3 regions of the Peribacillus sp. FSL E2-0218 genome follow, and region 2 is predicted to be linked to each of the others. Evidence: riboswitches for the same ligand, from Rfam matches in the RefSeq annotation. Region 2 holds a riboswitch; each other region holds the start of a gene.
What was found. Region 2 has a riboswitch for cyclic di-GMP ahead of MHI53_RS03115 (methyl-accepting chemotaxis protein). Riboswitches for the same ligand answer to the same signal wherever they lie in the genome.

Region 1: linked by a shared signal. The riboswitch ahead of galE (UDP-glucose 4-epimerase GalE) and the one ahead of MHI53_RS03115 (methyl-accepting chemotaxis protein) in region 2 are both predicted to bind cyclic di-GMP.
Region 3: linked by a shared signal. The riboswitch ahead of MHI53_RS23635 (anti-repressor SinI family protein) and the one ahead of MHI53_RS03115 (methyl-accepting chemotaxis protein) in region 2 are both predicted to bind cyclic di-GMP.

Annotation. Positions count from the first base shown of each region.
Region 1 covers NZ_CP150304.1:3,430,379-3,438,792, reverse strand. Annotated here, with positions in the region: gene MHI53_RS16590 (paeninodin family lasso peptide) at 1-103, shown strand, start outside; gene MHI53_RS16585 (aldolase) at 229-1,164, shown strand; gene MHI53_RS16580 (lasso peptide biosynthesis PqqD family chaperone) at 1,161-1,451, shown strand; gene MHI53_RS16575 (lasso peptide biosynthesis B2 protein) at 1,486-1,968, shown strand; gene MHI53_RS16570 (ABC transporter ATP-binding protein) at 2,194-3,993, shown strand; cyclic di-GMP riboswitch class I at 4,394-4,475, shown strand; gene galE (UDP-glucose 4-epimerase GalE) at 4,784-5,794, shown strand; gene MHI53_RS16560 (hypothetical protein) at 6,692-6,829, shown strand; gene MHI53_RS16555 (hypothetical protein) at 7,045-7,173, shown strand; gene MHI53_RS16550 (VanZ family protein) at 7,170-7,658, shown strand; gene MHI53_RS16545 (LytR family transcriptional regulator) at 8,230-8,414, opposite strand, start outside.
Region 2 covers NZ_CP150304.1:653,059-661,472, reverse strand. Annotated here, with positions in the region: gene MHI53_RS03140 (NEW3 domain-containing protein) at 204-2,711, shown strand; gene MHI53_RS03135 (amino acid ABC transporter ATP-binding protein) at 3,155-3,889, opposite strand; gene MHI53_RS03130 (amino acid ABC transporter permease) at 3,886-4,530, opposite strand; gene MHI53_RS03125 (transporter substrate-binding domain-containing protein) at 4,589-5,365, opposite strand; gene MHI53_RS03120 (hypothetical protein) at 5,581-5,820, shown strand; cyclic di-GMP riboswitch class II at 5,936-6,017, shown strand; gene MHI53_RS03115 (methyl-accepting chemotaxis protein) at 6,075-7,613, shown strand; gene MHI53_RS03110 (hypothetical protein) at 7,709-8,065, opposite strand; gene MHI53_RS03105 (YfcC family protein) at 8,273-8,414, opposite strand, start outside.
Region 3 covers NZ_CP150304.1:4,873,631-4,882,044, forward strand. Annotated here, with positions in the region: gene secA (preprotein translocase subunit SecA) at 1-1,122, opposite strand, end outside; gene MHI53_RS23630 (helix-turn-helix domain-containing protein) at 1,518-1,841, shown strand; gene MHI53_RS23635 (anti-repressor SinI family protein) at 1,973-2,104, opposite strand; cyclic di-GMP riboswitch class I at 2,144-2,229, opposite strand; gene MHI53_RS23640 (hypothetical protein) at 2,383-2,580, opposite strand; gene raiA (ribosome-associated translation inhibitor RaiA) at 2,831-3,388, opposite strand; gene MHI53_RS23650 (flagellar protein FliT) at 3,642-3,983, opposite strand; gene fliS (flagellar export chaperone FliS) at 3,983-4,384, opposite strand; gene MHI53_RS23660 (flagellar hook-associated protein 2) at 4,409-5,920, opposite strand; gene flaG (flagellar protein FlaG) at 5,935-6,294, opposite strand; gene MHI53_RS23670 (DNA endonuclease) at 6,474-7,316, shown strand; gene MHI53_RS23675 (flagellin) at 7,787-8,414, opposite strand, start outside.

The sequences.
Region 1 (8,414 bases), 2.4 Mb from region 2:
GGAAATCCTTGATGTTAATCAAACGATGCTTGGAGTCGATGGGAACTTTACAGATGCTGCTTTCCCATCAAATACACCTAAAGGTGACATAACTTTTAGTTAAACTTTTTTACGCTATCAAGTCTGTTAGGATTCCCATAAGCCCCTATTTACCAGTTAATAGGGGTATGACGTATACATTAGAGCTAGTTTAATTAAGAGATGTTATTTATGTGCGGGGGTATTTAGATGATTGGTAGTAAAGCAGGAACTGTTTATGAAGCATATGGTTTAACTATTTCAAGTGATATACCTCTGGCGGAATTGCTTCCTATTAATCTAGTTGAGGGTAAAGCGGATATCGTTATCGAAAAGGCTGATCTACACGCATTATGGTCTGAGCATTCAGATCCCAATGATGATTTTGTCATAAAGAAAGACTGGATCTTGTTCCAAGTTTCCGGGACCGCTATTTTCTTGATTGAAAGCGGAAGTAGAATTAGATTTGCTCCAATTGATGAGGCAGAGGAAGATGAGATTCGTCTTTATATCCTTGGAACATGTATGGGAGCTCTTTTGATGCAAAGGAACATCCTTCCTATCCACGGAAGTGCGGTGGCCATTAATGGTAAGGCATATGCAATTGTTGGTGATTCTGGTGCTGGGAAATCCACTCTTGCTTCAGCTTTTTTAAAAAAGGGCTATAAGCTCTTGAGTGATGATGTCATCCCGGTGACGCTAAATAATGAAAATATCCCAATTGTCACACCTTCCTATCCACAACAAAAATTATGGCTGGAAAGTTTAAATCATTTTGATATGGATTCAACAAACTATCAGCCACTCATCGTGAGAGAAGATAAATTCGCTGTTCCTGTTCAAGACCAGTTTATTACCCAACAACTCCCACTCGCTGGTGTATTTGAATTGATTAAGGGAGAAGGTACCGAGATCAATATTAAGCCCATACAATCTCTTCAAAGGTTTTATAAATTGTATCAACATACATATCGTAATTTTTTCTTGGAAAAATCCGGATTGATGGATTGGCATTTTAATACTTCAGCTAAATTGCTTCAGAAAATTGAGTTTTTCCAATTGCAGAGACCGATAAATCGCTTCACTGCACCAGAATTAGCGGAAATGATTTTACATGTATTAAAAAGGGAGGAAAGTGTATCATGATCAGTAATCAACTCAATTCAAAGAATTTATATAGCCAAAGTCCAGGAAACATAGTAAGTGATATGGATGGGGAAAAAGTCATGTTAAGTGTTTCTAACGGTAAGTATTATAATCTGGGCGAATTAGGCGGGGAAATATGGGAATTGATGAAGCAACCCGTTACGGTTCAAGAACTAGTGACAACATTACAATCGCAATATCATGTCGAACAATCCGATTGTACGGCACATGTCACTGACTTTATAAGTCAATTGTTGGAACAAGGATTAGTTAGTATCCATTCCTAGTATTATGAATCTTTAGCTCTAGGAGGTTTGAACAATGATTATCATGAAGAAAGCTCAGACTTTTCTTCGTTTAGATTTCAAGACAAAGGTGCTGTATATAGAGACTTTTTTTCATTTGGGCAGGGCCCGTTATCTTAAAAGTCGCTCATTTTCAAAAGTGGCGCCCACACTGGGTGAACAGATGGTAGAGTCATCATTTGAAGTGATTGCAGAGGATAAAGAGATCCTAGCAAACGTATCGCGAGCCATAACTATCATGAGTCGCTACACCATTTGGGAAAGTCAATGCCTGGTAAAGGCAATGGCGGCTATGAAAATGCTGGAAAGAAGAAATATTGATAGCACACTTTACTTAGGTACAGCTAAAGATGAAAATGGCGGACTGATTGCACATGCTTGGCTTCGCAGTGGTCCTTTTTACATTACAGGTTATGAAGTGATGGATCGATTCACTGTTGTTTCTAAGTTCTCTAAAAAGAACAAAAGTGGTGGGTTAAAAGAACAAAGGTCTAGTTAACAATGTGATATAGGCAGTTCTCAAATGAAAACATATTATTGAAACTTAATATACCTCTTGGTTATCAAGGAGTCCACGCGTCACCACCCCACCAATTTACCATCATGTTATGAATAAACATTCTTAGAAAAGTGGATAATCAATGCCTTTCCTTCCATTTTCGCGCATGATCACCAGTAACATGGAGGAAACGATTAAATTGCCCAGCGAATGGAGGATATGGTTATGAAGCATCTTTTCCTTTTTACGAAACAAGTACATGACTATTCAGGGAAGATATTATATATCAATCTAATTTGTATGATTTTAATAGGCTTTTTAGAAGGTGTAGGCATTTTCTTATTGATCCCACTGATTGGATTGACTGGTGTGATGGATATTAAAACTGATGAAGTTCCTTTCTTAGGCTGGGTGAATGGATTATTCGTTGGAATGCCAGAAACGCTCAGTCTTTTATTCATACTTGGGGTATACGCGATCTTAATGGTGGGGCAGAGTATCTTTAAGCGAAATCAAACCATCTTAGGCGTGAAAATCCAACAAGGATTTGTTAGGAAGTTACGGGATGAGACGTATGGCGGCCTGCTTCAAGTCAATTGGGGATTTTATTTAAAAAAGAGGAAATCCGATATTATTAACATCATGACAAATGAAACTTTCAATGTAAGTGCAGGGATCAATTTATTTTTACAATTTATAGCCTCCCTTATCTTTACTTTCATTCAAATTGCCATAGCCTTTTATTTATCTGTTCCCATGACGAGTTTTATCATAGCCTTTGGGATCATCCTCATTTTTCTATCCCGGAATTTTGTGAAAAATTCTCAGTCTGTAGGAAAAGAAACCTTTCAGCTAACACAAACCTATTTAGCGGGTATGACAGATCACCTTAACGGAATGAAGGATATTAAAAGTAATTCATTAGAGGATTCCCATTTGAATTGGTTCCTTTCTTTAAGTGAGAGAATGGAGAAAAATAGAATTAAGTTAACGACTTTGAATACGACGTCCCAAATGATTTTTAAAATTGTTTCTTCCTTCTTAATTGCCATTTTTGTTTTTATATCGATAAAGATGTTCATGGCCCAGCCAGCACAGTTAATGCTGATAATGGTCATTTTTTCTAGGCTATGGCCAAGATTTACAAGCATACAATCCAACTTAGAACAAATAGGAACTACGCTTCCATCTTTTAAAGCTTTGTCGGATTTACAAAATGAATGTAGGGATGCGAGAGAATTATATGAATCCGATTATAAAAATATTTTGCCGATTGATATTAAACAAGGATTGGATTGCCGTAATGTTTATTTTAGTTATGATCAAAATGAGAGCACCTATGCCCTTAAAAATATAAACATCCACATTCCTTCTAACCGTATGACGGCTATTGTAGGACGATCTGGTGCCGGAAAAAGCACCTTAATAGATATATTAATGGGGTTGAATCAACCTATTAGGGGAGAAGTCAGAATAGATGATATTCCCCTTACTAATGACCGTCTATTATCGCATCGGAGATCGATTAGTTATATACCTCAAGATCCTTTTCTCTTTAATGCAACGATACGGGAAAATTTGCTGCTCATTGACCCTGACGCAAGTGATGTATTAATATGGGAGTCTTTAGAATTCGCGGCAGCTGCCGATTTTGTCAGTAAGCTCCCGCAAGGTCTAGATACACTTATCGGTGATCGAGGTATCCGACTATCGGGAGGAGAAAGGCAGCGCTTGGTGTTAGCCCGAGCGATTTTACGCAAACCGGCCATCCTTGTTTTGGATGAAGCAACAAGTGCATTGGATACAGAGAACGAAGCGAAGATTCAATTCGCTATAGAAAAATTAAAAGGAAAAATGACGATTATCGTAATAGCCCATCGCTTATCAACGATACGACATGCAGATCAAGTGCTTGTTATGGATCAGGGAGAAATTATACAGGTGGGTGAATATAACCAGTTAGCGAAGGAAAAGAGAGGAATGTTCAGCCATTTATTAGGCATTCAAATGGAATCCAGTGTATAAGGTTTAAAAACATATATAAAATGAAAGGAAAGTCAGGGCACAGCCATAAAAATGGATTGTGATACTGGCTTTTTTTAGGTGGGATTATTGAATTACTAGATAATAAGTAAAATTAATTAGTGTGAAAAATATTTTTTTGAAATAGTAAAATGAGCAAATTATAGCTGATTAACTCTCTATTTTGGATGAAAATTTTATAACGAAGGCTTATTTATCTAGTATTTTATAAAAAAATGTCGTTATTTGAGGAAAAATGACGAAAAAAAACGAATAGTATTTTGGACTATTATTATGCTTTTAGGTATATAATTAATATTACAAAAGTATTAATAAAGCGTGGTTATCTAATAGGTATAATAGATTAGTGTTGGTATTAAATAGTTAAATTAAGAAAGTAAAAATAAGAGAAAGGCAAACCTATTGAAAAGTATGGACGCAAAATTACAGGTCTAAGGCTCTGCTAAGACGGCTGAGTTACCGCAAGTTGGGTGGAATTTGTTATCGAAGCTAACAATGAACTTGAGGAATGGGTTAATTTAATTCTAGAGGCTAAAAATGCAGGGTTATCTATTGAAGAAGTAAGAGAATTTCTTAGAGATTGCAGATTTCTAGATAAGGAGGAAGTAAATTTATAACAGGCTATTGTTTTTAAAATGGATTTATTGTACTATATACAATCTTTTTTTATAGATTTATTTTTATTAATGAGTTGTTATATTAAGACTGCGCCTAATGTTAAGTTAGATAAATACATGTTAGTTTATTCTAAATCGAAGTGAGGAATTTTAAAGTGTCAATACTGGTAACTGGAGGGGCGGGCTATATAGGAAGTCACGCAGCGATAGAACTTTTAAAAACAGGTTATGATATTGTAATAGTGGACAACCTGTCAAATAGCAATCTTGAATCATTAAATCGGGTGAAGGAATTAACAGGAAAGAACTTCATTTTTTATAAGTGCGATTTATTAGAACGTGATGAGTTAAATACTATTTTTGAAAATCATAGCTTTGAAGCAGTAATGCACTTTGCTGGGCTCAAAGCGGTAGGGGAATCTGTTGAAGTCCCATTAATGTATTATCATAATAATATAGCAGGCACAATTAATTTGTGTGAACTGATGGCAAAGCACGATGTTAAGAAACTCGTCTTTAGTTCATCTGCTACTGTATACGGTCACCCGGATAGCGTCCCGATTGATGAATCTTTTCCTTTGTCGGCAACTAACCCATATGGGCGTACAAAATTAATGATTGAAGAAATATTAAGAGATTTACATATTTCAGATTCCACTTGGAGAATAGCATTATTACGTTATTTTAATCCAATAGGTGCTCATGAAAGTGGAAGCATTGGGGAAAATCCGAATGGAATACCAAATAATTTAATGCCATATGTAACACAGGTTGCAATTGGAAAAAGGGAAAAACTATCTATTTTCGGAAATGATTATAACACTCATGACGGTACTGGTGTCAGGGATTTCATCCATGTCACGGACTTGGTAAAAGGGCATTTAAAAGCACTTGAATACCTTGAAAAAAATAATGGAATTGAAGCATTCAACCTTGGAACAGGTAGAGGTTATAGTGTTATGGACCTTATTAATACATTTAGCTCAATAAATAAAAAAGAAATACCTTTTCAATTTGTAGATAGACGCCCTGGCGATATAGGAAGTTGTTACGCAAATCCTACTAAAGCAGAAAAAGTCTTAAGCTGGCGTGCAGAGAAGGATTTAAAAGATATGTGTACAGACTCGTGGAAATGGCAAACTCAAAACCCAAACGGATATAATTAAGATTATAAAACTTAACATACTAAGAGAAAAATATTTATTGTATAAAATATTTCATACTTGAATTTATTTTAGATGCTAATCTACTGTAAGCATGATTTCAAGTTGAATAATTTAAATAATGGTGAATTTTTCTCTTGGTCTATCAGAAATCTATAATAAGTGATCCTTATAGGTTTCTGATATATTGAAACAATTTTAAAAGGTAATATAATTATTTAAGAAAAAGTAATAAATAAAACAATAAAATGAAATCGCTTACAAAAAAGAGTAGAGAAAGAGAAATTAAATCTGAGATGTACTTTCACAATAACACGTTTACAAACGGAACAACAGGGAACCAATAAAAATAAAAATCCTAAAATAAATGAGGGATAATTATTATGATTGATGTCAGAAATGTTGTTTTGGGAATGATTTGGGGAACGCTTTTAAGTATACCTTTATGGTTATCGTTTTTTGGATGGGTGAAAATACTTTTTAGCTTTTTCTCATAAATTATTTGGTTTATGTTGTTTGAATTTTATTCTTAGGCATATAAAATGGTTCAAAGTAAGTCTCCTTTTCCTCAAAACCAGTTAGATTCTTCGTATACCTCCTAAATATCAGAAATAAAATAAATCATTTAAACATCCATTTCTTTTATTACATACCAATAATAGATTTTTAGGATTAATTACAGATGGAATAAGTAATATAGAAATTTCTATAGTTTGTATTGAATTAATGAAAAGTATATTAACAAACTGTTTTATGAAATTTTACTTATCCAAAAAAAATAGGTAATAATACCTTAAAATTTTTTCGCCGTGTGCCGATACTATATATATAGATTAAGCAAAGGGACTTCGCGGAGGGCGATGTCAGTTAGCTGCCATCAAAATTAAAGGAGATTATTTGATGACAAAAAACAAATTCATTACGTTCGAGGAAGTTTATGAAAAGAAACAGAGAAGAAAGAAGCTGTTTATCGGGTCTTATGTTGCTATTATGTTGGTTTTAATTTCAGTCATGACTTATTTTCTAGGTCAATCATAATTGGGGAATGTTGGGGCTGAGGAATCGGTCCTTTTTTTGTTTTGAATATACTAGAGGAAATAGTTAATAATGGAATATTTACAGTAATTTAACTTGCCATAACCCACCAAATATGTGATTATCAAATAAATGAGCTATATTCCTTATATTTCAATAATAGGAATGGGGAAACAGTAGGAGACGGCGGCTCGACTATATGGGAGTGGGAGTTTGGAATGGAATTTTTAGAAATCTTAAAGGATACATACGCAAAAGGGGAGTTTGGCGAGGATATTACCATAACGGAGCTGGTGGAGGAGCTTAAGGGAAAATTAAGTGCAATCATCGAGGATTCTGATCGTTGATAATCCAAAAATACCTATTCCCCATCCTGTTCGTGCTTTGGGCGATGGTGATTTTCTTTTTTTCGTCGCAGACGTATGAGGAGCAGAGCATTACGCCTTTTTTGGCGCAGTTCAATACGCCGTATTGGTATGATCGGTTGGAGGGCCTATCATTCATGTATGGCGGGGTTGAGGTGAGTGCCCATACGGCGGGGGTTAATGGGTTTCTGGAGTTTTTCATTCGGAAGGGGGCCCATCTTTTTATCTTTTTCGTGTTTGGGTTGTTGACGTTGGGTGTTTGGCGCAGTTTTGTAAAGCATGCTGTTCTGGCGTTTGCAGGGGCTTTGGTTTGTGTCCTGCTTTATGCGAGTGCCGATGAGCTGCATCAAATGCTTACGGGCGGGCGCACTCCTTTGCTGCAGGATGTGGTGCTTGATACATTTGGCGGTTTGCTGGGCATTTTTTGCTTTCTAATGTTTAACCGTTGGAGAAGGCGTCGAACGTGAAGAAATATGTCTGATACCGATACATATAGGGAAGGAGCATGTCCAACCACATGCTTCTTTTTTTGTCATGTAGCTGAAAATGGCGAATGGCGTTAGCGGTTTGAATGGGATGCCTCTCCTTTTTCTGGCATCAGAGCATGTTCATTGAAAAAAGAGAGGGGATGCCTATGGGGAAGGATGGCGATTCATTCCTCATGAGACATATTTCATTCTCGAGCGATCACTGATGGCTTTCAGAATGAACATTTTGTCCTGTTTGCTTAGCATAGCCCAGCTGCCTGCTTTGATTTTCATACGATTACACTCCTTTTGTTTGGGATCATTTATCATAGGCAATGAATGGCGGTTGATGGGTTCCGGGTCCAGAGATTAATAGAGTCGTTTGGTGAAAGGGGCAGGGGGAAGTTGGTTTTTTATTGGCTCATACTAGATTATACCGTCTTTTACCGTCTAATAAACAACAAAAATTCCAACAAATCTCTACAATTGACGTCCATTTTTTGTCAGAATATTGGACAGGCAAAAAGAAAAAGCTGTCAGAATGCGGGTTCCGGCAGCTCTTTCTTTTTGCTTATTTGATGTCCAATTGTTCTTTTAATTCAGATCGGACCATTTCTTTTTCTTCATCCGACACGATATTATAGTAGATTCCGTCGATTTTCTTTCCATCGCCAGGAATGGTTGATTGGGTAATGCTTTTGCTTGCGTCCCGGTAGTGCTTCTGGATATCCATCATGTCATCGAACGTCAGATTCG
Region 2 (8,414 bases):
TAGTAAATATGACTAATTCATTTCGGCAATTTCTTTCGTTTAAACCGCCCGATTATAATAGTTACTTCTAATCATTTACAAATATAACCATAAATGTTATTCATTATATATCTTCTTTTTCAGGTTCGTTAGAAATGAGTACTAACCTACATTTTCTTGCTTCATTACAGCTTTTTAAAAATCGAAAGGGGTTGAAATAAAAAATGGAAAAAGCATGGATAGCTTTGCTTTCCCTTATGTTGGTGCTCGTGCCATTGCGGTTCGATGGGGTTTCAGCAAAGCCGGTGAAAACCAATGTCGCGTTATGGAATGCTGTTAAGCCGCTAGAGACAACCGTTTCATTCCTAAACAGCGGTGCCCACCCAGATGATGAACGCAGTGACTTTCTCGCTTACCTATCAAGAGGATTGGGCGTGAAGACTTCGAGCCTGATTGCAAACAGGGGTGAAGGCGGACAAAACGAAATTGGCGATGAACTGGACAATGCGCTTGGAATTATCCGTTCGAGGGAAATGATAGAGGCCGCCAAAATTACCGGAGTGAAGGCCTATCATCTAAGTGAAACGACGTCCGACCCGATCTATGATTTCGGCTTCTCGAAAACGCCTGAGGAGACATTGGAAAAATGGGGAGAGCAGCTTACGTATGAACGGCTCATCCGCTTTATCCGAACATACCAGCCCGATATCTTGATGCCATCCTTCCAAAACGATGATACCCAGCATGGACATCACCGTACGATGACCATTTTAAGTGAGCGTGCCTTTAAGGACGCGGCAGATCCGGCCATTTTTCCGCAACAATTGAAGCAGGGCCTATCGGTATGGCAAGTTAAAAAGTTGTATGTACCTGTTTCCTCAGCAGATCAAGCCGCCACTTCCATTGAAATAGGCAAATATGATCCCATCTACGGCATGACTTATCCACAGCTTGGGGAACAATCCCGATACCTCCATAAAAGCCAAGGCATGGGTTCCGATATTCCTGCAGAACCCCGCCAAATCCATCTGGATTTGAAGCAAAGCGCCGTCAATATCAAGAAAAATAAGGACCTTTTTGCGGGTGTACCTTACAATTTCACGGAATGGGCTGGAAAACTCCCGCCATCGGCTTCAAGATTGAAGGAAGAATTGACCGATATCCAACGAAAATTGGATGCTGTCATTGCAGCCTATCCAAATGAGAAACGAGTCTTTTCTAAATCCCAGACAGCCCTCACCCATCTGCGGAACATAAGGGCACAAGTTAAAAAAGCCAAGTTAAGCACTGCGCTGAAGAACGACCTGCTCCATAAGCTTTCATTAAAAGAAGAGCAATTACAAGCAGTCAGTTATGTCTCTTCAGGATTGGATGTTCAAGCTACAGCAGATTCAAGGATCCTCACTCGGGGACAAAAAACGAAGGTGACCATCACACTTAAAAATAATGGCAAGCAAACATTAAAGAAAGTGACGGCTGCAGTGAACGTGCCTAAAGGGTGGAGGGCGAAAACAACATCCAAAAGTGGCAGCCTTGCACCGAATAAAGCGGCAAAGATCACATACCAAGTTAAAGTGCCCGAAGATGCCTCCTATTACCAGGCTTATGACGGACCAACCATTACAGCCAACATTACTTATGAGTATGGCAGCACAAAAACATCCATCCTGGAAGAATTGGATGGAACGATTGCAGTCCTTCCCGACGTCGCCCTTTCCCTTTCACCAGAAGATATCGTGGTGAATACAGCTGATGTAAAGGAAGAAATCCCCGTGACCGTATCTCTGAAAAATTATTCACAAGGAAATGCATCTGCAAAAGTGGCGTTGAATATATCAAAGAACTGGAAGGTCCATCCTAAAAAAACCACTGTATCCTTTAATGAAAAATTAGAAGAAAAGCAAGTGACATTCACTCTCACGCCGCCTAAAACGATTCAAAATGGCGATTATCAGATCAAGGCCTCTGCCACCGTTCACGGTAAGACCTTCAAATCGACCATCCAGGAAATTTCCTATGATCATATCGGGACGTTTTACTACCAATATCCTGCAGCCATCGACACCGCTGCATTTGAGCTTTTAATGCCCGCATCGTTAAAAGTCGGTTACATCGACAGTGGATTTGATAAGGTGGCAGATTATTTGAGCAATGCAGGGCTTGCCATTACAAAGTTGACTCCTGCTGATTTGGCTGAAGCTGATTTGAGCCAATACGATACGATCGTCACAGGCATACGTGCCTATTTATCCAGGGAAGATTTAAAGGCCAATAACGCACGCTTGCTTCAATATGTGGAAAACGGCGGTCATCTCGTCGTTCAATACCACAAACCGGGCGATGGCTGGGATGCCATGACGACTGCTCCCTATCCACTTACTCTCGGAAATCCTTCCATTCGGTGGAGAGTGACGGATGAAAAGGCAGCGGTAAACGTACTGAAACCAGAATCACCGCTTTTCAACTATCCAAACAAAATAACAGCGGCTGACTGGGAAAACTGGGTGCAGGAAAGAGGATTGTACTTCCCAATGAAATGGGACCCCTCATTCGAAACATTCATCTCCATGGCCGATCCAAATGAAGCGCCATTCGATGGCGGAATCCTGTTGGCCAAATACGGTAAAGGCACCTACCTCTACACCAACCTTGTCCTCTACCGCCAAATTCAAGGCCAGGTTCCAGGCGGATACCGAATCATGACGAACCTGATCAGTTACGGATCCAAATAACGAAAAAGAAACCTATGCTGGTGTATAGGTTTCTTTTTCGTTATTTGGAATTATGGTAGTTCTAGAGAGCTGCATCATTCACGTAGTCATGCTTGCAGAAGCTGGCTGTATTGCAAGACCCAACTGCGACAAATGATGGTACGGACACGATCAAAAATCCTTTCGTTCCGCTCACCCACGAAGGCACAAACGGCATCCTTTTCTTGCTTTACTCGCGAATTTAGACACCTTCCATATTAATGATCTAACCCTTTGCACGCACCTGCTAAAGGCTTCTTTTCCCTAAATTAAAAAAAGTTATGCACAAAGTGAAGGGAAACGGTTGCGCGATCGAGGTTCCCTCGTGTCCCGCATTCCTTTGTCCACACTTTATGCACAACTTCCTTCATGGCCAGCTTATTTGCCCGGCCATCCGATGGTTCTTGTCCATCCTTGCGTCCTGCTTAGAGCACCTTACTCAAGAAGGATTTGGTTCTTTCATGCTGTGGGTTGCCGAATAATGCACTCGGCTCATTTTCTTCAACGATGTACCCGCCATCCATGAAAATGACGCGGTCACCGACTTCGCGGGCAAAGCCCATCTCATGCGTGACGACGACCATTGTCATCCCCTCTTTGGCAAGCTGCTTCATTACCTCTAAAACATCTCCGACCATTTCAGGATCAAGCGCAGAAGTCGGTTCGTCGAAAAGCATGATCTTTGGATTCATCGCCAGTGCCCTTGCAATGGCAACCCGCTGCTTTTGTCCGCCGGAAAGTTCTCCTGGATAGCTATTTGCCTTTTCCCTCAGGCCCACCTTATCCAATAGCTCAAGTGCTAATCTGCCAGCCTCGGCTTTATCGGTTGCGCGGATTTTAATCGGGCCCAATGTGATGTTTTCCAGTACCGTCTTGTGGGGAAATAGATTGAAATGCTGGAAGACCATCCCTACCTCTTGCCTTACTTTGTTAATATTGATTTTCCTTTTGGGATCGGTTATATTATGTCCGTTTACGATCACCTCACCGCCAGTAACCTCCTCAAGAAGGTTCAGGCAACGCAAAAACGTACTTTTCCCTGATCCAGAAGGGCCTATTACACAAATAACTTCCTTTTCCTGCACTTCTGCATTAATATCCTTTAAGACCTCTACAGCTCCAAAAGATTTTCTTAGGTTTTTTACGGTAATGATGCTCATCGCACTTGAACCCTCCTTTCAATGAAATTGGCAATTAGGGTTATCACATAAATGATGATGAAATAAATCACACCGACAACCAGCCAAATCTTGAATGCCTCAAACGTTGCCGAAGCTTGAATCTGGCCTTGCTGGGTTAAATCGGCAATCCCGATGACGGACAATAGGGAAGTATCTTTTAAGCTAATGATCGATTGGTTCGTAATCGTAGGAAGCATCCTCCTAAAGGCTTGCGGCAGCACGACATAGCGCATCGTTTGGGTTCCAGTGAACCCGATTGACCTTGCCGCTTCCGTTTGGCCTTTATCAATGGATTGTATCCCCGCTCTTATTATTTCAGCAAAATATGCTCCTGCATTGATTGCAACGGTGATTATTCCCGCTGTCGTACTGTTCAATGAGATGAGATTCAGTGAATTCACTCCGAAATATATAAAGAATAGCTGCACGATGAACGGCGTCCCTCGTATCGCATCCACATAAACCTTTGCAATCCAGTTCAAGATCTTGATAGGGGCAAGTCGCAGCAGGGCCACTACTAAACCAATCAAAAAACCTAGGATAATGGCAATCACAAAGATGTAAAGCGTCACCTGAAGTCCTTTTACTAACATAGGCAAAGCCGCAACAATTATATCCATTCCTTTCACCCCTTCGAAAAAGAAAGCGCGCCTCAGGCGCGCTTATTGAGCCTTTAATCTATTCACCAAGATACGTTTTTATGATTTCATCATATTTGCCGTCTTTTTTCAGATTGGCAAGACCCGCATCTATTTTCTTCAATAGATCCTGGTTTTCGCCTTTCAATACAGCAATTCCATACTGATCCCCATTCAAGCGCTCACCTACGGTTTTCAAGCCAAGGTCTTTTTGGGCAATGGCATACGAGATTACCGGATAATCTTCGATAAGTGCATCGGCATTGCCATTCGACACTTCCTGGAACATCGCTGGAGAGTCATTGAACTGAACCACTTTAATCTTTAATTTACCAGCATTATCCTGTGCGTATTTGGCACCAGTTGTCCCTTTTTTGACCGCTACCGTCTTCCCCTTAAGGTCAGCAACCGATTTAGTGGACTTATTATCCTTCGTAACGACGACAGTCAAACCTGCATCGAAATATGGCGTCGAGAAATCAACAACCTTTTTTCTATCTTCGGTAATGCTCATGCCTGCAATGGCCACATCAAGCTGGTTTGCTTGCATCGCTGGAATGATCCCGCCGAAATCCATCGGAGATAACTTGATTTTAAAATTCTGGTCTTTCGCAATTGCATTGATTAAATCAATATCAATGCCTTTATATTCGTTTCCTTCTTTGAATTCAAACGGCGGATATGTCGTATCCACGCCCACTTTATATACTTTTTCATTTTTCTTTTCGTCACCAGCATCTTTCCCATCATTGCTCCCACATGCCGAGATAAAGATAGTCAAAATCAAAAACAAACTAAGTAAACCAAGTTTCTTCATTGAAATCACTCCAATTCTTTGATTATGCGTGATAATAAATAATTCTCCCTATAATATAGCATAAGAATAAAGTATTATAATATGAATTTTTAGAATAAATATTATTTTCTCCAAATAATATTTTTCGTGTTTTTCTTAACTCTTCTAAAAAATAGGAATATTAAAACTAAAAAGTGGCACATATGGCAAAAACGTTATAAAAAGGAGATATTTCAATGAGCGGAATAGATAAAAGAAATAAATTATTGGAAGAACCCTTCACTTATATCCTCACAAAGAAAGCAACCATGATCATTTATTTCAATAAGAAGCAAATCATGGTCGTAAAGGATAAACAAGCCGAGCGCCTGATAAAAAAAATTAAAAACTGTGAACACAGCATATTGGAGGTTCAATTGCTTCTCGCCAAGATTACGGGTAACTTTAAACACGGGAATGAGAAGCATTCGAAATAAAACAAAATGGGGAATCGGGTTCACAAGGTATTGAAGCATTCTCCCAGGACACCTTCTATTTTTTACCAGGTTTTAAACCGTCAAGATTTCTAAATCCGAACCGATATAGTTATTATCTAAATCCTGAGACTTTGAAGAACTATCCGTATATGGGCGCTTGGATGGTTTGGAGTCAGTAGCGCAACCGGCCAATTAAACGTTATGTTTAGTTGGCTTTTTTTATCTGGATTATTAACTGATTGAGGAGTCTGACCATGAATAAATTCAAAGGGAATTATTTAATGCTGATGTTTAGTGCAGGAACGGTTTTAATGGGGATTTTCATTCACTTCTTGCACAGGTACACGGGGTTTTTACAGGACTATCTCATGATGCGGGGAATTGCTGAACTTCCTTCTTACCTGGAATTTTCGCTTGTCCTATTGTTTATGCTGCCTATCTTATTCTTCCTTATCGCAACCATCTTCTATAAGAAAAATAGAAATCATCCGTTGCTGCCTTGGTCCATCACGCTCTGCCTCACCTTTTCCTCGATATCCATGATAGCTGGGGGAAATGGTTTGGTTGAGTATCATTTTTCAATTTTTATGGTCATCGCTTTAATCGCTTTCTTCGATTCCATCCAGCTTGTCCTGTTGAGCACGATGATTTTTGCCTTGCAACATCTGGTAGGTTACTTCTTATTTCCGGAGCTGCTTTGCGGAACATCCAATTATGCCTTTTCGCTTCTGCTGGTACACGCAGTCTTTCTAATTTTGACTAGCGGGGCAACGATCGTCCTGCTTTTGCATAAAAAATCGATGAAAAGAAACCTATGGGAGCAAAACCGCAAAATCGAGCAAAAAACAACGGAGCTGCTTACGGCATTGGATATAATGTCACAAGAAATGCTGCTTGTCTCATCGGAGATAAAAGGAACGAGTCAGGAAACCAATAGTGCCTCAGCTCAAATTAATGCCAATATCCAGGACATGTCTGTAAAAACGGAACGCAAATTGGACCTGTCGGAATCCAATATGCTGAAGCTGAAGGGCATGGAAGAACAGGTCCTCAACCTTACAAAGCGTACGCATGAGGTTGCCGAAAACTCCAATTCCACCAGCACTCATGTGGATACCGGCCAGCAGCTGATGAAGAAACTTCATATTCAGTTAAAGTTAGTCACTGAACATGTATCCGGTTTGGCAGGTACGATTCATCGATTTAAACAGCGAATACAAGAAATCGAGCAATTCACCATCATGATTAACCGTATTTCCGATCAGACTAATCTTTTAGCCCTTAATGCTTCCATAGAGGCAGCACGTGCGGGAGATGCAGGAAAAGGATTTGCAGTCGTTGCGGAAGAAGTCAGGAATCTCGCTAACCAGTCAGATCTATCTGCCCAGGAAATTGTCCGTGTGGTCAGTAAAATCCAAGACGAAACGGAATTGATCCAGAAGCAAGTAGAACATTCCATCATGGATGTAGAACAAGGAGCGAAGATTGCTCATGAATCCCAGCTGGTATTCGGATCGATTTATTCTTCCAACGAAGGTGTGAACCAGCTATTGCGTCTCTATGAATCAAGCATAAATCAACTAACAGAGACGAACAGGAACATTCATGAAGTATTTGGGTCCATCCTGCATGATTCACAGGAATCTCGTGCCGCAAACCAGCAGATTGAGACTTCTACAAGTGAACAAGCTTTCTTGATGGTATCTTTGATGAAGCAATCTCTTCATCTGGAGGGTCAGGCAAAACAAGTGGCGGAGTTGGTTGTCAATCTAAACCAAAAAGCGCCATCTTAAACGATGTAACCCGCATTTCAAAGATTGCGGGTTTTCGTCATGTTCCAGCTGAATGGAGTTGCCCGTCAACATACTCTTACACTTCCATTCTTCCATCAAAAAAATGACTCCAAAGCTGTGCCGGAGTCATTCGGATTATTAGCGATATTCTTTAACCATTGCCGTAACCTCCGGCTTTCAAGCCCTTCTTCCCCATCCATGCTTTGCCACAACTGAATGCCAAAATTCGCTTCTCCACCTTCCAACACACCCATTTTAACGAAGCGGTCGGTACCACTTGGCATAATTTCCTCTGCCAATTGGATGATGAATAGGAACCATTCCGCTGTCGCCAGCAGAATGGCTGTATGACCGTCATGCCCGGAAGCATGCGGAATGTCCTTCACCTTGGAGATATTCGGTTTATTTCCCTCCTCAGGGATGATTGGCAATGCGACGATAGTTGCACGCATGGCGATCGGTTTTCGCCCTGCGTTCCTTTCATGTAACCACGGGGAGATCGAAGTCCAAAACCTGGAGATTTAATGCTTCAAGTCGCTCACGTATGAATGTCTTTGTTTGCCACTCGCTTCCAGAGAGCTCTTGGTTTCATGTAGGTAGCGCCGATCTGCTACCGCCTGTTTCGCTATCGTTTCAAACATTGATAGAATTTCCTTTTCTTAAAATGGTCCGTAGTTGATCCACTCTGCCACAACTAATAAAATCGCACAGACAATCAATTGGATGATGAAGAACGGAATATACCATTTCACCCATTTGTTCCATGGGATTCCCGCGATCGTAAGAGATGCAATGAGCGCA
Region 3 (8,414 bases), 960 kb from region 2:
GGCAGTCCCGGTCATACCGGAAAGTTTTTCGTACATCCGGAAATAATTCTGGAACGTGATCGTCGCAAGAGTCATGCTTTCATTTTGGATTTCAAGACCCTCTTTCGCTTCGATGGCCTGGTGGAGGCCTTCACTGTAACGGCGGCCTTTCATCAAACGGCCAGTAAATTGGTCGACGATGACTATTTCGCCTTCCTGAACGACATAATCCACATCCAAATGCATCGAAACATGCGCCTTCAACGCCTGATTGATATGATGATTCAAAGTAACGTGGGTGATATCGAATAAATTATCGATATTGAACGCTTTTTCGGCTCTGTTCATGCCTTCTTCCGTCAGCTGTACACCCTTTGTCTTTTCATCATACGTATAATCCTTTTCTTTTTGCAGCGTTTTGACAAACGCATTGGCCTGGATATAAAGCTGGGCCGATTTTTGTGCCGAACCGGAAATGATCAACGGCGTTCTCGCCTCATCAATCAAAATGGAATCGACTTCATCGATTACAGCAAAATGCAAGGGCCGCTGGACCATTTGTTCTTTATATAACACCATGTTGTCACGCAGGTAATCGAAGCCTAACTCATTATTCGTGCTATAGGTAACATCGGCATTATACGCCTCTTGTTTTTCCTCTTTTGAATGGCTGTTCAGGTTCAAACCGACGGTCAAACCAAGGAAGTCAAACAATACCCCCATCTCGGAGGCATCACGGTGGGCCAAGTATTCATTGACTGTAACGACATGGACGCCCTTACCAGTAAGCGCGTTTAAATAAACCGGCATGGTCGATGTCAATGTTTTACCTTCCCCTGTCTTCATTTCCGAGATATTGCCGTCATGAAGTGAGGCCCCACCCATGATTTGAACACGGTAAGGATATAAGCCAAGGGCACGCTTCGCTCCTTCACGGGCAACAGCAAAAGCCTCGACGAGCAGATCATCGACGGTCTCCCCGTTTTGGTAGCGCTCTTTGAACTCGCCCGTTTTGGCACGAAGCTGCTCATCCGATAATGCGGCCGTCTCATCAGCCAGCGATTCGACTTGGTCAGCAATCTTTTCCAGACGTTTAATTTCTCGCTTATTCGGATCAAAAACTTTATTTAATATATTAAGCATTCAATAACGCTCCTCTATTATGGTAATGATCGTTCCATGACAAAATTCATATAAGTAAGAAGAAATGCATCTTCTGTTATTCCTAATCCACGCTTAATTTTACCACTTCTATCCTAGAGGTACAACTTCATGTCACTTCCATGCCTATTGATCCGAATTCAATTCTTGCGAAAAACAATGGATAAATCATGAGTAAAACTGTTAAAATAGATGGAAGTATAAATAATTCATGGAATCTCCCCACTATTCCAAAAAGCAAATGTGAATGATCCATAACCTTCCATCATTTGATGCTGCCAAGGTAATCCAACCAGATTTCATGTTTGAATTTTTTTAAAGGTGGGCTACTAACATTTTAAGTAGAAGATAAATAGAACATGTTTCGAGGTGGTATTATGATTGGTGAACGTGTAAAAAAACTGCGTGAAGAAAAAAAGATGTCGATGACTGAACTCGCCGACAAAGCCGGTGTGGCAAAGTCTTACTTAAGTTCGCTAGAGCGTAACTTGCAAACGAACCCTTCCATTCAATTTCTCGAAAAAATCTCCGCCGTGCTGAACATTCCTGTTGATGCCCTCCTTTACGATGCACCAAACAAGGAAACCTTGGACAATGACTGGATGAAAATCGTGGAGGAAGCCATGAATTCCGGCGTGTCGAAACAACAATTCAGGGAATTCATCGAATTCAATAAATGGAGAAAAGACAAAGAAGAGTAGAAGTTTAATAGTCTACCTACATAATCCTGGAGTAAACAGCTTGAAAATGCTGGACTTACAGAAATCCAATACGAATAATCACCCCTATAAACAGCCAGGTCAGCCTCTGTTTATAGGGGTGTGTTTGGTAATTAGCTTCGCTCGCTCTCCTCTAGTGGAACCTCAAGGCATTTCCGTTCAAAAAAAGCACTAATTTCCTCTTTTTTAAAACCTAAGCTCCGTGCTTCTGATATTAAATCCACCCATTCTTGATCGATTTCCATTTTAGCCACCTCTTCTACCTCCTAAAATACCTTTGTATTTCAGGCAGACCAGCCATCTTAGTCGAGCGGACCTTAGACCTGTGCCTTTGCGCCCTTATCTTTCAATAAGTTTGCCTTTGTCATGGTACTAATTACCAAATACATTGCTTATAAACATATTATATCGGATACTTGCATCACATATTGTTATATTATGTCGCCAAACTAACAAAATGCAAAAAAATTTATCCGACAAAATATTACAATATTTAGAAAATTCAATAACCGCTTCCCTTTTATCATTTTCTCCTTTTTACGTAATAGTAAATCGTGCTTTTCCCATTCAGTTTATGCTGCAGGTTCACCCTCTCCACCACTAGTGGATCCAAGGCTTTTTGCACAGTCAGGTCGTCACCGCAGGTCGGGCAAAGCCACTCTCCATAGTCTGCACTGCTAAAAGAAGACCGATTGCATTTATGGCAATTCTTTTGATACAAAATATCCAGCCCCTTTGCACCTTAATCAAATCGTTTGTTATAAATTACACTATGTTCTTTTTAAAGAACTAACAACTTGAGTATAGTACAAAGGGAAGATTCAATAGAATAGGTAATATTAACTATTTATCTTATTAAAGAACACAAATTGTTCTTTATAAAAAACCATCCAGAGCCTGACCGCAATCTTGTAGCATGCAAAAAAGCACAACCCAAATGCTGGGCTGTGCTTTAGTTCATAGATTAAGATTTAGCTAGGTTCAATCAAACCGTAGCGACCATCTTTACGACGGTATACCACGTTCGTTGTGTTAGTATCCGCATTCGTGTAAACGAAGAAGCTGTGACCAAGCATATTCATTTGCAAAATCGCTTCTTCACTGTCCATCGGCTTCAAATCGAAGCGCTTATTGCGGACCACTTCAACATCATTATCATCTTCGAATTCATCTACCACTTCGTCAACGTCCGTGTTGAAAGCGAATGCTTCCGGAGTCGTTGATAAGTTGTTTCTGAATTTACGATTGACCTTCGTTTTATGTTTACGAATTTGGCGTTCAAGCTTGTCATTGATCAAATCGATGGCAGCATACATATCCGCATTTTCCTCTTCAGCACGAAGAACCAAATTCTGCATAGGAATCGTCACTTCGACCTTGGATGTATTATTGTTAACTTTCAAATTAACTAACACATTTGCATCAGGTGTATTGTTAAAATATCGTTCTAACTTGCCAATTTTCTTTTCGACGTATTCTCGAATTGCTGGAGTTACCTCAATGTTTTCACCGCGTACGTTGTAATTCATAAAGTGAGTCCTCCTTAAATTAAGACTATAACAGTTAGATTCTACAATACCCCTCCGGTTCCCTTTGGAAACATATCATGAAATATGTCGAAATTATGAAACAATTGTCGGAAGGTTTGGAAAGGGTTGATGTATACCCTACATTCATTATAACAAATGCCTGGCGATAAAGAAAAATTTAAGCTTTAATTATTTACAGAAAATTTAAATAAATGTAACATAATAGCCGTTTGGAAACCAAACGGCTGGGTTATCATTTTCTTTTATCGTAAAACATGCCATCGATTGATAGACTTTCATATGGGTTCATATATTTATTGGAGGAATTTTTCTTTTTGTTTATTTCCTGGATGTCCCGTTGTATTTCCTGCTTTTGAAGCTTCAGCAAGCTGTCTACCTGTTGATTGAGCAGCATCGTCCTGCGGCCTACCTGTTGTTCAGCAGCAGTGAAGGGCGGCTTGATTTGGGCAATGACTTCATCCCGCCGATCAATCAGCTCGGTGATCCTTTCTATTTTATCCTCACGTTCTGCAATCATCCGATCCTCCAGAACGGCAAGTAATTCGGCAGTCAAGTCGTGAAAAGCCTGAATCATTACACTTGCCCGCCTTGGCTGAATTGTTTTTTGCGGTTGATCTGAATGACTTCCTTCCACGTATTACGGAAATCAGTGACGAGTCCTTCCACCTCGTCCAAGGCAGCAACATCATTTTTCATATTCGCCTCTATCAGACGGCGATTCATGAAATCATACAGACTCATCATTTCCTTCGACACCTCGACATCCATGTTCAGCGTCACCATCAATTCGTGGATGATGTTTTGCGCCTTGATGATGTTGGTATTCTTCGCTTCGATATTTCCTGCTTCAATCGCCTTCCGCCCAAGCATGATGAACTTCAGGCAGCCATTGTATAGCATTAATGTCAGCTCTCCCGGGGACGCTGTATTGACCGAATTTTGTTGATACGACTGATAGGGATTATTAATCGCCATATTTATCTTCCTCTCCCGATTGCCTTAACTAAAATAAGATGCTAACGATGAACTTTGGCTATTTGCCTTTTGAATCGCCTTTTCCATGGCCGTGAACTGGCTGTAATAGCGGGATTCCAATTTCGCTAACTTTGTTTCGAATGCCGAGATCCTCGTATCCAGCCCATTGACCATTTTCCCGATGGTAAAATTATTATTCACATATCCAGCCTTCCCGGCTTTTTCGGTGATGACCTTCATCGAAGATTGTATATCATCACGCAAACGGCGTGCCAGCCCCTTTTCACCTTTTTCCGCTCCATCAGCCATGAACATATTATAAACCGCATTGGGATCCTCGCTGATCGCTGCCCGAAGCTTGTCCTCATCAATCGTCAATTTGCCGCCCTCCAAGTAATTCTTGGTCGTGGTAATGCCCAGGCTGCTGAGATTGTTTTTCCCAGTGATTCCGTCCACTGCGGTGTATAGGGAGGATCTCATCGTGGTTAAGAGGCTCTTAAGCGTCGAATCGCTTTTCAGTGTTCCGCTTTTTGCCTTCTCTTCCCAAAGCTTCACTTCATCTTCCGTCATTTCCTTCTTTTGCTCGGCAGTCAGCGGGATGAAGGAGCGGTATTTCGCTTCACCTGTTTTATCCTGTACCTTTTTAATGATTTCGTTGTATTTGTTCACGAACTGCGTGACCGTGTCCAGAATCGCATCCACATCGGCCGTTGAAGAGAATGAGACGGTATCCGTCGTTTTCTGCTTTACCGTTATTTCCGCTCCATTGATTAGGAACGTATTCGCAGGGCGGGAAATGTCCAGGCCATTATACGTGATCGCTGCATTTTCCCCTTTTGTGCCGCCAGCTTCTTCATTGTTGCTGCTCAGTTTTAACGCAGCAAAAAAATCACCGGTTCCCCCTAGTTCAATTTCGGGACGATCTTTGACATCACCCGTATTTTTAGCGGTGATCGAAAAGTTTTGCGAATTTTGATCAAAAAATAGCGTGACACCCGAGTTCGCATTAATTTTATTGATGACGCTCTCCAACGTATCATCGGCATTAAGCGTAAGCGTGTATGGCTTATCCTTGGTTACTCCATCCTTCACTTCCGTATTGAAAGCGCCCTCTTTATTTGGAGCCAGTATCGTAATCTCCTGAGGTGCCGTAATGCCTAATTCCGACAGCTTCTTTTTCGCATCCGTAACAGCCGATTTTTCCGTACTGGTCATGGTTGCTGCCTTGGCAAGACTGTTCACCTTGATATTTCCTGTAAAGTCACTAGTCGAACTTACATTTTTCACCGATACCGCTTCTGGATTCGAAACCGATACCTTCTTTTTAACAAAGGATGATTGCTTTCCGATTCCATCACGGATGAGCGTATCCAATTCCGATAATGAAGTATTGATCGAGCGGTAATCATCGCGCTGCCATTCGGAGTACTGCTTTTTCTGTGTCAATTTATCCAAAGGCACCCGTTCCGCCTGCATCATGCTTTTAACTAATTCATCAATGTCCATTCCACTTGCCAAACCACTGATCCGTACCACAATACATCACCCACTTATATTTTTTCATCCACCATGATCCCGACAAACTCCGTCATTGCCGCATAGAAATCCAATAGCTTCTTAGGCGGGATCTCCCTGATCGTCTCATCCGTTACGTCATCCACTACCTTGACATAATACTCATTGAGCTTCTCATGATACTCAAAGCGGACCGCCGTATGTATCGGGTTGAGGAAGGTGTTTAAGCTCTCCACCACTTCCTGAACCTTTTCCTTCGTAGGCTGACTGCTTTCGGCGCTTTGTTCCGAATAGGCCAGCGTATTCATTTCACGCTGATAATAAGAACTGATTCCATCCGAGATGGCTGTTCTGAGTTGTGAGGAAAGAATATTCGTGGACAAACTCTCCAGCATCTTAATAGCCCCCAATATGATGTCTTTATTTTTTATATCGGTTCTGAAATTGAACTTTACAGTGTTCATACAAAGGTTTTATCATTATATAGAGAACAAACATTCTGTTAATGGAGGAGATAACATTATAAAAAAGGAAATGGAAGAAGGGCTTTCATACTTTTATTAAGGAGGTGTCCATGATGATGCTTACTGAAATTCAAAGAAATGTATTATACGCCAGCATAATAAGTGACGGGGAAATCACGAAAATTTATAAAAATAGCAGGAGAAAGAACAATAGCTACCGAGAGCACTACGGTATATCTCAAGAAGAGTACCGAAAATGGAAAGTCGCCTTCTTTGATGGACTATTGTATATCACTCCAGCAAGCCAATGTGTACGTTCCGCATCTTTAGAATTATTCACTAATTTATTCCCTCATTTTTACAGAAAAGATGGAACTAAATATCTTCCTTTCACTTTAATCAAAAATTGTCTATTACCCCATTTCATAGCTATTCTATACATGGATGATGGCTCTTTAAGTATTTCATTTAGGGTAAATCATATTAAGAAAATTATTTACCTCACACCTCATATTTACCTATACCTTCAGTGTTATCGTAAGGACGAATTAGAGAAGTTAAAGGACCATATTTTTACCACCTATGAGTTATCTTTTAGACTGAGTGCTCGTAAGGATGGACATGGATTTATCCTAAAAACCACTTCTGTTAAGGAAACGTTTCGTTTCCTTGAACTAATCGAACCTGTGACTAAAACTTGTTCTTCTATGTTATACAAAACCTCTTGGGATTTTAGATATCAAAAAGAAATAATGAAATGGAAATCGAAGTATCCTGACTACACGGTTGTTACCAGCAGTTCCGATCGCTCTAAACCCTATTCTCCAGATGAAATCAAATTATTAAATCAACTCAAAGAAATTGGTTATTCGACAAATGAAATAGCAAAGGTGCTAAAAAGAAGTTATTGGTCCGTTACCTACAAATGGCAAGATATTAAAAAACGAAACTAACACCACTTCTTGATAGCATTCCGTGGAAAATGATAATATCTATCCGTTTGCTTTATAAAAAAAGAGACCCTAGCAAAACTAGGGTCACTTTCAAGTTATTAACGTAGAAGTTGTAAAACGCCTTGTGGTTGTTGGTTCGCTTGCTTTGCGACTATGTCTTTCGAGCATAGAATAGACTATATCTTCACCCTTGTCTTATAAGGGGCTGGGCACTTCGAATGGCTGCTGCCACCCTACGGATTTCATGGTCATAGCTTTTTAGCCTTAGACTGTATATCCTAGTCGTTGAACCTTCTCCAGAGTTTCCTCAAAGGAGCTTGGCTGCTGATTGTCCATTGTGTCATCTCCATCATTTTCAGACCATCACGCTTACCGTTTCCAGTTACGTTGTGGTTGATGAAGCTTTAGGAAGTTCCAGCAATTCACCCAGTCATCCTTTTATCCATTACTGGATAAAACGCCCTTCAAATTTACCTTAGAAGTTGTAAAACTCCTTGAGGTGCGGAATTTGCTTGAGCCAACATTGCTTGTGATGCTTGAGCCAAGATGGAGTTTTTAGTTTGCTCCATCATCGTCTTAGCCATATCTGTGTCACGTACACGTGATTCAGCAGCCGTCAGGTTTTCAGAAGAAGTACCTAAGTTGTTGATCGTGTGCTCTAAACGGTTTTGGTTAGCACCTAATTTAGAACGTTCTGCTGATACTGTATTAATTGCGTCATTAATTTTTGTAATTGCTTCAGCAGCACTAGCATGTGTTCCCACATTCAATGCTTGCTCAGTTGTTACGTTATTAGTTCCGTCTGTCACTGCTAAATCTGCATTTCCAGTTCCTTTAGTAGAAATACCTAAAGCTTCTGCTCTCATATCTCCAATATCAAGAGTCAAACTTTGTTTTTCATTAGCTCCGATTTGGAATTTAAGACTCTTATCAGGGTCAGTATCCTTCCCAGCTGAGACTGTTGTTTGAGTTACATTAGTTGCACCTTTTTTAAAGTCTCCTGCAGTTACTGTATCAGGACCTGTTGCTTTAGCAGTAAGTGTAAGTGAGCCATCAGTATTTTCAGTAGCAGTATATTTATTAGTAGTATCAGCATTA